DNA from 3 places in the Kitasatospora sp. NPDC101108 genome. Region 1 is predicted to be linked to each of the others. Evidence: riboswitches for the same ligand, from Rfam matches in the RefSeq annotation. Region 1 holds a riboswitch; each other region holds the start of a gene.

The links. Region 1 has a riboswitch for cyclic di-AMP ahead of ACZ6Z8_RS09985 (transglycosylase family protein). Riboswitches for the same ligand answer to the same signal wherever they lie in the genome.
Region 2: another riboswitch for cyclic di-AMP. It lies ahead of ACZ6Z8_RS15590 (glycoside hydrolase family 16 protein); the one in region 1 lies ahead of ACZ6Z8_RS09985 (transglycosylase family protein).
Region 3: another riboswitch for cyclic di-AMP. It lies ahead of ACZ6Z8_RS20950 (aggregation-promoting factor C-terminal-like domain-containing protein); the one in region 1 lies ahead of ACZ6Z8_RS09985 (transglycosylase family protein).

The regions. Positions count from the first base shown of each region.
Region 1 is NZ_JBVJLM010000003.1:374,599-378,523, forward strand. Features, by position in the region: gene eno (phosphopyruvate hydratase) at 1-688, opposite strand, end outside; gene ACZ6Z8_RS09985 (transglycosylase family protein) at 954-1,721, opposite strand; cyclic di-AMP (ydaO/yuaA leader) riboswitch at 1,727-1,894, opposite strand; gene ACZ6Z8_RS09990 (cytochrome P450 family protein) at 2,105-3,421, opposite strand; gene ACZ6Z8_RS09995 (SDR family NAD(P)-dependent oxidoreductase) at 3,732-3,925, shown strand, end outside.
Region 2 is NZ_JBVJLM010000006.1:54,406-58,330, reverse strand. Features, by position in the region: gene ACZ6Z8_RS15595 (esterase/lipase family protein) at 76-1,410, shown strand; cyclic di-AMP (ydaO/yuaA leader) riboswitch at 1,675-1,782, shown strand; gene ACZ6Z8_RS15590 (glycoside hydrolase family 16 protein) at 1,790-3,190, shown strand; gene ACZ6Z8_RS15585 (hypothetical protein) at 3,245-3,652, opposite strand.
Region 3 is NZ_JBVJLM010000009.1:117,170-121,094, reverse strand. Features, by position in the region: gene ACZ6Z8_RS20955 (papain-like cysteine protease family protein) at 1-434, opposite strand, end outside; gene ACZ6Z8_RS20950 (aggregation-promoting factor C-terminal-like domain-containing protein) at 1,050-1,481, opposite strand; cyclic di-AMP (ydaO/yuaA leader) riboswitch at 1,485-1,648, opposite strand; gene ACZ6Z8_RS20945 (LysR family transcriptional regulator) at 2,028-3,032, shown strand; gene ACZ6Z8_RS20940 (M6 family metalloprotease domain-containing protein) at 3,139-3,925, opposite strand, start outside.

The DNA of each region.
Region 1 (3,925 bases):
CGGCCTTCTGGATGGCCTCGGTGATGAGGTCCAGGGCCTCGCGGTTGCTGTCCAGGTTCGGCGCGAAGCCGCCCTCGTCGCCGAGGCCGGTGGACAGGCCGCGCTCCTTCAGCACGCCCTTGAGGGTGTGGTAGACCTCGACGCCCCAGCGGACGGCCTCGGAGAAGGACTCCGCGCCGATCGGGGCGATCATGAACTCCTGGATGTCGACGTTGGAGTCCGCGTGCGAGCCGCCGTTGAGGATGTTCATCATCGGGACGGGCAGGACGTGCGCGTTCGGGCCGCCCAGGTAGCGGAACAGCGGCAGGTCGCTGGCCTCGGAGGCGGCGTGCGCGACGGCCAGCGAGACGCCCAGGATGGCGTTGGCGCCGAGCGAGGACTTGTCCGGGGTGGCGTCCAGGTCGAGCATGGCCTGGTCGATCAGGCGCTGCTCGGTGGCGTCGTAGCCGACCAGCTCCGGGCCGATCTGCTCGATGACGGCCAGGACGGCCTTCTCCACGCCCTTGCCGAAGTAGCGGTTCTTGTCGCCGTCGCGCAGCTCCAGCGCCTCGAAGGCGCCGGTCGAGGCACCCGACGGAACAGCGGCACGACCCGTGCTGCCGTCGTCGAGGCCGACCTCGACCTCGACCGTGGGGTTGCCGCGGGAGTCGAGGATCTCACGGGCTACGACGACATCGATGGACGGCACGAAGCATCTCCTTGCGGAAGCAGGGTCCGGCTCGACGGTGGCGCTGTCGGCCGGAGGATTGCGGAGTCGTTACGACCAGAGCCTAACCGCCCGGGCTCCCGGGACCACGTCGACCTCGGCTCCGTCTCAGCGTGTGGCCCCACTACCCACCGGTAGTTCACCTGCTTGTCCCAGCTTGTCCCACCTGAGCGGACGAAGGCGGACGAAGGAGGGCGCGGGCGGACGAAAGGGGGCCGACCGGTCGGTCGGCCCCCTCCGCCGGGTCTCAGCCGAGGTGCAGGACCTGGCCGGGCACGATCAGGTTCGGGTCCCCGCCGACGGTGCCGCGGTTGCCGTCGTACAGCGCCTGCCAGCCGCCGGACACGCCCTGGGCGGCGGCGATGCCCGACAGGGTGTCACCGGAACGGACGGTGTAGTCGTGGCCGGTCTGCGGGGCCGGGGCCGGCTGGGCGGCGCGCGGAGCCGCGTGCTTCGGGGTGTACTGCTGGACCGGCTGGGTCTCCGGCTGCTCGGCCTTCTTCGGCGCGGCGTGCTTCGGCACGTACTGCTGGACCGGCTTCGGGGCGGCCTTGGGGGCCTGCCGCTTCGGCGTCTGCTGCTTGGGGGCGGACTGCGCCTTGGTGTCCGAGGAGGTGTCCACGGCCGCGGGGGCACCGCCCTTGCTCAGCCCGGCCTTCATGGAGCAGACCGGCCAGGCGCCCGGGCCCTGCGAGGCGAGCACCTTCTCGGCGACCGAGATCTGCTGGGCCCGGCTGGCCTGGTTGGCCTGCGGCGCGTAGGCGGTGCCGCCGTACGCCTTCCACGTGCTGGAGGTGAACTGCAGGCCGCCGTAGAAGCCGTTGCCGGTGTTGATGCTCCAGTCGCCACCGCTCTCGCACTGGGCGACGGAGTCCCAGGAGGAGGCCGGGGCGGCGGAGGCACCGGTGGCGGTGAGGAGCGGCAGCGCGAGTCCGACGCCGGCCACACCGGCGACGGCGATGGCCTTCTCGGCCTGGGTGCGACGGCGATGACGGCCAGATCCAACGAGCAGCATGAAGAAGTCCCTCTCCGCACGCCTGCGAGGTGAGCTGTCGGGTTCGGACCGGGAGGTGGCCCGGCCGCCGGCGGCGGAAACGATTCCGCTCGGGCGGCTTCACCCCAAGCCGTGGAGGGACGGCAACAAACCTGGTTCCCCCGCCCCTGCCCAGGGTCTGGTCGGTTTCCCGTGGCGCGGCGGGCAGGATTCGGCGTTCCGCGCACGGGGTCCGCAGCTGCGAACTCCAGGGAGACTAGACAGATCCTCAGACCGATCACAAGCTCATATCGTCGATATCACACCAGAATTACGGCCCGTGTCCGATCGCCTACCAACGGCAGCGCTTTGTCCGGTTTGATGGTCGTTCATGCCGCTGCGAGCGCCCGGAATGCGACGTCACGTCAGTGTGCCGGGCCCTCGGAAAGGGCGTGCGGCGAGCGGAGCTCGGGAGTGAATTCGACCGGAAGTTCACGCAGTCCACGCATGATCAGGCCACCGCGCCAGCGCAGGTTCTCCGGGCTCTCGGCCAGCCGCAGATCGGGCAGCCGGGAAAGCAGGGTGGCCAGCGCGGACCGCCCCTCCAGCCGGGCCAGCGGGGCTCCGATGCAGTAGTGGATGCCGTGCCCGAAGCCCAGGTGGGGGTTGTCGCTCCGGGCCAGGTCGAGGGTGTTCTCGTCGGAGAACCGGGCCGGGTCGCGGTCCGCCGCCGCCAGCACCACCAGCACCGGGTCGCCGACCGGGATCTCCACCCCGCCGATGGTCAGCGGCGCGGTCGCGAACCGCCAGGTCGCCAGCTCCACCGGCCCGTCGTAGCGCAGGAGTTCCTCGATCCCGGTCTCCAGCAGCGCCGTCTCACCACGCACCACCGACTCCTGCAGCAGCGCCCGCTGGTCCGGGTTGCGCAGCAACGCGTACGTCCCGTTGCCGATCAGGTTGACCGTGGTCTCGAACCCGGCGAAGAGCAGGATGAAGGCCATCGCGGCGGCCTCGTTCTCGGGCAGGTGCTCACCGTGGTCGCTCGCCCGGATCAGACCGGAGATCAGGTCGTCGCCGAGGTCGGCCCGCTTGCGGTGGATCAGTTCCAGCAGGTACGCCCGCATCCGTTTCACCGCCCGCCCCACGCCGCCACGTCGGCCGCCGCCCTGTCCCGGCTTGGTGTGTCGCACCATCATCCCGGCCCAGTCGCGGAAGTCGTCCTGGTCCTCGGCCGGCACGCCCAGCATGTCGCAGATCGCGTAGATGGGGAGCGGGAAGGCGAACTCGTGGATCAGGTCCGCCGAGCCGCGCTGCGCGAAGCCGTCGATCAGCCGGTCGGTCAGCTGCTGCACCCTCGGCTCGAACTCGGCCACCCGGCGCGGGGTGAACGCCTTCGACACCAGGCGGCGCAGCCGGGTGTGGTCCGGCGGGTCGATGTTCAGCAGGTGGGTCATCAGGTCCGCCTGCCGCTCCCCCGGGATGCCCACCCGGCCGGTGCGGTGCGCCTGCTCGCTGTGGTGCGCCGGGTTCTTCGACAGCCGGCTGTCCGCGAGCGCCTGCCGGGCGTCCGCGTACCTGGTCACCAGCCAGGCCTCCACCCCGCTCGGCAGCTCGGTGCGGTGCACCGGGGCGTGCTCGCGCAGCCAGGCGTAGGCGGGGTACGGGTCGGCGGCGAACTCCCAGGTGAAGAGCTGCGGGGCGGGCTGGGCGGCGGGCTGGGCGCCGTCGGGCTGAGCTGGCATGGGTCGACCGTAACCGCTGGACCGGACGCGCCCGGACGACCACCGGGGCCACCGCCGCGTCACCGGTGCGCGAACCGCCCGTGAGCGGCGTGCGAGCGGCGTGCGAGCGGCGTGCGACCAGCGCGCCGACTCTCCGTGAACGGGGCGTAGCCGGGTCGTGGACAGCCCTTGGAGAGCTCTTGGCCGGGCGGCAGGCGTGACCCTGGTCACCTGCGGGGTAATCCCTGTTGCGGAGGGTCAGGACGTGCCTACGATCCTCCGCAGTACGCGTGGGCGCCGGTGCGGTGTCGCCCACAGGGAGGAGCAGGCCATGCGGGTCAGCGGAGCAGTCGTCGTCATCGCGGTACTCGACGGCGGTTCGGGAGCCGACCTCGCCCGCCGGTTCGCCGCGGCCGGCGCCGCCGGGATGCTGATCGCCGACCAGCACGTCGGGATCGCCGAGGACCTCGCCGCCGAACTCGACCGGCCGGGCTGCCCGGTGGTGGGCGTCTGCGGCGACATCCG
Region 2 (3,925 bases), on a different contig from region 1:
TGCCACCGTCACGCCGCGCGCGGTGTGCGACCGGCACATGGGCGCGACCGCGGACCGGTCCTACCGTGCACGCCCATGAGACGTACCCCCACCCGACGACGCGTCCCCGCCGCCCTCTCCGCCCTCCTCCTGAGCCTCACCGCCCTCCTCCTCGGCGCCCCCTCCGCCGGAGCGGCCACCATCCCGAAGGCCACCTCCGCCGCAACGGCCACCACCGCCGCAACGGCCACCACCGCCGCAACGGCCGCCGCCCCCCTCGCCCTCGAAGCCACCTTCCCCGCCCCCGGCAACGGCTGGGCCAAGGTCGAGCGCTACCTCGACCCCACCCCCGGCTTCCGCACCGAGCAGTTCCCCGCCGACGGCCGCGGCGACCAGGACGGCCCCCGCCGCACCTACTTCGGCACCGGCGAGCCGTACTCCGGCCGCTTCCTGCTCTACTCGGCCCCCGGCTGGGACGCCGGCGGCACCGGTACCCCCGTCCTGCTGGTGCACGGCGCCAACGACAACGCCGACCGCGCCTGGGTGAACCCGGGGGAGGGCGGCATCTGCGGCGCCGCGAGCTGCCCGTCCACCGGCCTCGCCCAGTACCTGGCCGGGACCGGCCACCGGGTGTTCGCCGTCGGCTTCGCCCACAAGCACGGCGACAACCTGCTCCAGGCCCAGGCCGTCGGTGACGCGATCGCGCTGATCCGCGCCCGGCTCGGCGTCCCCCAGGTCGACGTGGTGGCCTGGAGCAAGGGAGAGGTCGCCGCCCGCGCGTACGTGTCCTCGGTGCGGCCCTCCTGGGGGCGGCCGTACGCGGGCGACGTGCGCCGCCTGGTCACCCTCGGCGGGCCGAACGGCGGGCTCGACTACGTCTACGCGCACGGCTGGGACTTCGACCTGGCCACCTGGCCGGCCTGCGGCGGCACCGCCAACGCGCCGTCCCCGCACCTCTACATGACCTGCTACGGCACGTACACCGCCCAGCCCTGCCTGGGGGTGCTGCCGACCGGCGGCAGCGACTGCTACCCGGGCCAGCGCCAGCTGCTCGCCCGCTGGGACGCCGTCTACGGGGTGGACACCACCGCCCAGGACTGGTGGACCACCTACTACGGCGGCCAGGGCCTCCACGCCTCCGGCCAGGGCATCCAGGCGGCCGTCGACGCGGGCTCGCTGATCGCCCCGCTCCGGCGCGCCGGGATCCCGGCCTCGGTGCCCACCTACCTCCTCGCGGGCGGCTCGGCCGACATCCCGGGCGTGCTCGACGAGAACCGCGGTCCCAGCGACGGCATCGTGTTCACCGCGAGCGCCCTGGACACCACCGGCATCGCGACCGTCGGCGGCACCCGGCTGCTCAGCGGGCTCAACCACCTGGAACTGGCCTGGTCGCCGGAGGCCGAGAGCCAGGTGGCCGCCTGGCTCGGCTGAACCGCCGGGCCTCGACCCGCGAACCCCCGGCCGCGGCGCCGGGATCGATCAACTCGGCGGCCACGCAGCGTCGTTGATCGACACCACTGTGAGCTGCGCGACAACCGGCCGGATGGAGTTGTCCGTTCACGCACAGCCTGCCTAGCCTGCAACGGGTCGTCCGCCCTCGCGGACTCCGCCGCCGGGACGCCGAGTCCTGTCCACCCGTCGGCGGGCAGCCGAGCACGACAGCGGACGGGAGCGGGGGAACCAAGGTCAGCGCCCGGCCCGTACGCACCAGCGTGCGGGCTCCGGCTAGGGGTGAAGCCGCTCCCCGGGCGGCCGGGCAACTGCAGCCCGAATCCGACAGCTCACCTCGCAGGCGTCGCAGAGGACTCCCATGCCCCAGCCTGCCGGGCGCGGTCGCGCGCCCCGTCACGCCCGTCCGTCCCACCGCGGACGCAACGCCGCCCTCGCCGCCACCGGTGCGCTCGCCATCAGCGGCGCCGGCCTGCTCGGGCTGCCGGCCGTCGCCGGTGCCCAGGCCGCCACCGGCCCGACCGTCACCCAGGACCGGCTCGCCCCCGCCACCATGGTCGCGGGCAAGGCCACCACCGCCTCGCTGAGCCTGCACTCCTCGTCCTGCTTCGTCGCCAGGACCGTCGGCGTGGGCGTCCGCGACGCGCACGGCACCAACCTGGACTTCCCGGGCAACGCCGGCAACGTGCAGCTCTGCCCGAGCGGGTTCTCCTTCACCAGCGGCGCGCGCACCCTGCCCGCCGGGACCTACACCCAGTTCGGCTTCTGGCAGGACCTCGGCGGCGGCTGGCACAACCTGCCCTCGCAGCAGCTGGTGGTCTCCCGGGCCGGCACGTCGACGCCCGCCCCGGCCCCGACGGCCACCCCCACCGCCAAGCCGTCGCCGACCACCGCTACCCCCACGACCGCCGCGCCCACCACCGCCGCGCCGACCACCGCCAAGCCGACCCCGACGGCCACGGCCACCACGCCGCCGACCGTCGCGCCCACCACGGCGCCGACCGCGAGCCCGAGCGCCACCTCCAGCCCGAGTGCCACCGCGAGCCCGAGCACCCCGGCGCCGGCCTCCCCGATCGCCGGGAAGTCGCTGACCTGGTCCGACGAGTTCAACGCCCCGATCGACTGGGGCCGGCGCTGGGTCGGCGACAAGAGCACCGCGTACAAGTACGGCAACCACAACCCGGACGACAACAAGCTCGACTGGCTGAACAAGAACAACGTCAGCGTCGCGAACGGCGTCGCCACCTTCACCGCCACCCCCGGTGGCCCCACCCTGGAGAACGGCCAGCAGTCCTGGAACACCGGCTTCCTGACCACCGAGGGTTCCGCCGAGGGCTTCCAGGTCAAGACCGGCGACTACGCCGAGACCCGGGTCAAGCTGCCCTCCGGCACCGGCGCCTGGCCCGCCCTGTGGACCTGGAAGAACGGCAACGGGGAGGTCGACTCCTTCGAGTACCACCCCGACAACCCGGACCTGCTGGAGCTGACCAACCACGTCAACCCCGGCAACGCGGACTACTACACCGACGCCAATGCCGTCGCCAAGGACCAGTGGGTCACCATCGGCACCTACTACGGCGCCAACTCGGTGGACTGGTACGTCAACGGCGTCAAGGTGTTCTCGGACGGCAAGGGCGTGGGCGCCGACTTCTCGGCGTACCTGATCCTCAACCTCTCCGTCGGCGCCGGCAAGTACCACCCGGCGCCGCAGGGAAACACTCCGATCACCTTCGCCGCCGACTACGTGCGCGTCTACCGCTGACCGCGGACGCCGACCGCGGACGCCGACCGCGTGTAGCCCGCAGACCAGCCGCTCTCAGGAACCGGCAGCCGTCTCGACCACTTCGATGGCGAACGGCTGCCGGTTGTTGCTTCCGTCCCGGTCGTCCGGGCTGTGCACCTCGACCGCCCCGCCCTCCAGCACGCCCAGCGGCACGTCGGGGGAGATCCGCACCGGGACGAGCGCGGTCGCGCTGCGCCCCTGCTTCAGCCCGGCCCCGAAGACGCAGCGCACCGTACGCCCGCCCCCCGGCACCGCGCAGTCGGAGGGGAAGTACGGGCCCTGCGGTGTCACGCCCCGCGGCAGGACGACGACCACCGTGAACGGCGAGCCCGTGGTGTCCGGGCCGCGGTTCGCGACGAAGGCACGGACCGTGGTGGTGCCGCCGGGCGGGGCGGCCGCCGGATCCTGCCGGACCACCTCCAGGTCGGAGTCGGACCGCACGGCGGCCGGGCCCACCGACGCGACCCGCGGCTTCGGCCGGGGCACGGGACCCGGGGCCGCAAAGGACGGTCCGGCGGCCAGCAGCGCGACCGCGCAACCCGCCGCCGTCACCGCCGTGGACGGCGCCCCACCGGATCCGACCCGAAGCTCCCTGCGCCTGTCCTGCCCGCGTGCCATCGCCGCTCACCGCTCCCTCGCGCTCCGGCGGCCCGCTCGGGCGCGGGCCGCGTCCGCACCAGGGTGGTGGCACCGGCCCCGCGGACCCGGAGCAAC
Region 3 (3,925 bases), on a different contig from region 1:
TACTGGTTGTACTGGTGGTAACCCCAGTAGGTGGCGACCGTCAGGCCGGACGCGTCCCAGCACCACTGGTCCTGGACCTGCTTCTGCATGGTGATGTCGAGCGCCGTCCAGCTGGTGGGCCGGGTGGAGCCGCAGACCGGCAGGTTCCCGGTGTCCTCGCTGATGAAGGCGTCGGCGACGTAGTAGCCGCCGGACCAGATCCAGCGGTTGTCGTTCTCGACGGTGTCCCCCGTGGTACGGCAGATCATCGGGATGCGGTCGCCCGGCGCGGCCTGACCGGAGACCCGGGCCGAAAGCGAGGGGAGCACACGCTCGTTGACGGTGCTGTAGTTCCCCTGCCCCCCGATGACGGTTCCCTTGACCAGGCCCGCCTGGGCCACGGCGCCGATACCCAGCGCGGCCGCACCGGCCAGCACGGCGCCGGTTGCTGCCACGGCCCATCGGCGTGATTTCCTGCGGTGTCTGCTCATGCGTCAGATCTCACTCCCCGTTAGGTGAAACCGAATGCGGGGGAGTCTGGCAGAGCCGCGTCAGAACCGGAACAAAGGAGTCCGGGGCGCCTTGCGGCCACGCACAGGGACGGCGAGGAGTCATGGGCCAACGGATGCTGCACGAAGGCGACTTGGCGGGCGCCGAGCCAATTGGTCCAGTCCACTGTTATTTTATCGTTATTGTTCCTGAGAAGTCCTTCAGGCTGTGAAATTTCACAGCGTGAGTGCAATGTTACTCACGATGAGGGTTTCAGAAGCGGGGATTCGGAAGTCCGAAGAAGCGCTTATGCGAAGCGAGCGGCGGGACGACCCGACCCGAATAACCCCCCACGAACGGGCCGCCGCCGGGCCCGTCCGTGGTCCTGCCGCACGGGCCCGGCCGGCCACGCGGGCGAGCGGGACGCGCCGGCCGGGCCCTGAGCGACCGCTACCGGGTGGTCGCCGTCGACCAGCGCGGCAACGCCGCCCCGTCAGACCGCCGCGTTACCCGTCAGGGGCGCGGAGGGAGCCGCAGAAGGCCCCGCTGCGGCAGATGACACGACCCTGCGGCCACCAGGATCAGTACCAGTGGTGGTTCTGCCAGAACACCCACGCCTGGTTCGGGCTGCCGTAGCGGCCGTTCATGTACTTCAGCGCCCAGCGCAGCTGGGTGCTGGGGTTGGTTCGCCAGTCGGACCCCTCCGACGCCATCTTGCTGGCGGGCAGCGCCTGCGGCAGGCCGTAGGAGCCGGAGCTGGGGTTGGTGGCGTTGACCCTCCAGCCGCTCTCGTGAGCGATGATCTGGTCGAACGAGGCCAGCTGGTTGGCCGGCACGATCTGCGCGGCCAGCTTCTGCAGGGCGGCGGGGCTGTTGGCGGTGGCGGCCTCCGCCGAGCCGGCGGAGACGGCGGGGACGGCGAGGGTGACGCCGGCCATGACGGCGGCGGCGACGACGCCCTTGAACCGGCGGGTGATCGGGCTGGACAGGCCGAATCGGCTGTTCGCAGACATGCGGTGTTTCCTCTCCCACGCCTACGAGGTGAGCTGTCGGGTTCGGGCTGGAGTTGCCCGGCCGCGCCGAGCGCGGCCTCACCCCTAGCGCTGCCCGGACCGGTCCGGGCAGCGCGACTTACCTGTGGTTCCCCCGCTCCTGCCGCTGATGCTGGTGTTGCGCGTGCCCGCTCGGTCCGGCGACAGGATTCGGCGTTCCGGAGAGTGGGGTTCGTGTGGGGACGAACGAGAGGAAACGTAAACAAACCATCACACGTACGGCAAGGCGGTGTGATGCGTCTCACGCCCAGGCCGAACTCGCAGGCCCGCCCGGCCGGCCGATGGCGGCGGCTCGCGCTCGAACCTGATGCTCCGACACTTCCCCGGGGTCGTACGGAGCGAGGCCGTGCCGGGCCCGGGTGAAGGAATGCCCGGAGATGGAGCAGACCCCTGCCCCCGACCGGAACGGAGTGATCCGTGTCTCTGATCCGAGGGCGTCGGCGTGGCAGCTGGTCCGCTACCGCCGGACATCTGTTGAGGTGGGCTCGATCTCCATAACATCTCGCCATGGAGCTCGAATTCCGGCACCTCCGGATCATCTGCAGCATCGCGGACTGCGGCAGTCTGACGCGGGCCGCCGCGTCCTTGCGGCTGACCCAGCCCGGCCTCAGTGCGCAGTTGGCGCGGATCGAGCGGGCGCTCGGAGCGGAGCTGTTCAGCCGCGCGCAGTCGGGCGTCATTCCGACCGCGTTCGGGGAGGAGGTCCTCAGCCGGGCACGGGCGGTGCTGCCGACCGTCGACGAACTGCTGGAGGTCTCCGCCCTCGCCGCGAGGACGGGCTGGTCGCAGCACCGTTTCCGGCTCGGCTCGGTCAACGCTCCGCTGCTCGGCGGGTTGATCACCGCGATCAGGTCGCACCATCCGGAGGCCGAGATCAGTTCGCGGGGCCAGGGATGCCCCGTCCCGCTCGTCGAGGCCGTCGCGGGCGGCCGGCTCGAAGCGGCCGTGGTGGGCGACAGCCCCGGGTACGAGCTCGCGCTCCCCGCAGGAGTCGCCGGCGAGCCGATAGCCACCGAACCGCTCTTCGTGGCCCTGCCCGCGGCTCATCCGCTCGCGTCGCTGGAGGAGGTCGCGCTGGAGGATCTCGGAGGCGAGGACTGGGCCGCTCCTCGGCCGGACAACGACCGGATCCGTGAGTACTGGTCCAGGACCCTGCTCGTCCTGGGCCATCGCCTTCGTGTCGTCCACGAGGTGGAAGGTCGGCTCGTCCTGGACCTCGTCCGCAGCGGCCACGCGGTGAGCTTCTGCCAGGCCACCTTCGAGGAGGTGCCGGGCATCGCCGTACGGCCGATCGTCGGCGATCCGCTCTGGTACCGGCATGTGCTCGCCTGGCACGAGGAGGGACCGCTCGCGTCGCTGCGTCCTTCGCTCGTGCGGACCGTCACCGAGGCGTACTGGACGGCAGCCGCTCGCAGCACGGTCTACCGGAGCTGGCTTGAGCGCCAGGGGGCCACGGCGCCGGCCACGGGTACGGCTGCCTGTCGAAGGGTGATCTCCGCTCCCTCCGGATGACGTGCCCGGCCCCCGGCACGATCCGTGCGGTGTGGCACCGTGGCGGTGCGGTCGAGGCGATGTCGTGTCGGCCGCACCGCTCGCGAGCCGTTCCGGTGCTACGCGGTCACCACCGGTCGGTCCGGACGATGTCGGTGGACGCGTCGGAGGCGATGACGTGGATCCGGATGCGGGCCGTGTCGTCCTGGAACCACTGGCCGGGCTGCCAGGTCTGCATGTCCGGCGCGGTGCAGTTCCCGGTGGGTGCGGCGGCGTCGGGGTTGGTGACCACCCGGATCGGCCCGTTGCCGGTGGTGGTGGAGGTGTCGACCTTGTAGATGAGGACGCCGGTGGCGCAGGCGTTGCCGTCCGCGCCGACGGATCGGCGGGACTCGGCGACGTAGGCCGTCGTGTCGCCGGTCCTCACCACGGCGATCTTGGTGCCGCCGGGGCGTTCGACGGCCTTCAGGCGGACGGTCCGGCCGCCGGCGGCGGGAAGGCAGGCGACCTGGTGGTCGTCGATCCAGCCGAACTTCCAGCGCTCCCAGCCGGTGTGCTGCGGGGCCGGGCCGGCGATGTTCCCCATCAGGTCCCAGCCGCCGACGTAGCGGTGCACGTCGGTGCCGGCGAAGGCGTACAGGTCGGGCAGGCCGAAGGTGTGGGAGGTCTCGTGGTCGGCGACCTTGTAGCCCCAGTGGTACATGTCCTGGCCGAAGGTGATCGCCCACTTGATCCGCGTGCCGTTGACGGTGATGCCGGCGGTGGTCGGGTCGTAGAGGTAGGTGGGCGAGAAGCTGATCGCGGAGGCGGACCTGGTGGGGACGATGTAGAGCATGTCGTACTTCGAGAAGTCCGTGTACGGGGCGGCGGCCTGGACGGCCTGCTTCACGTAGAGCTCCTGCTGCTCGAAGGTG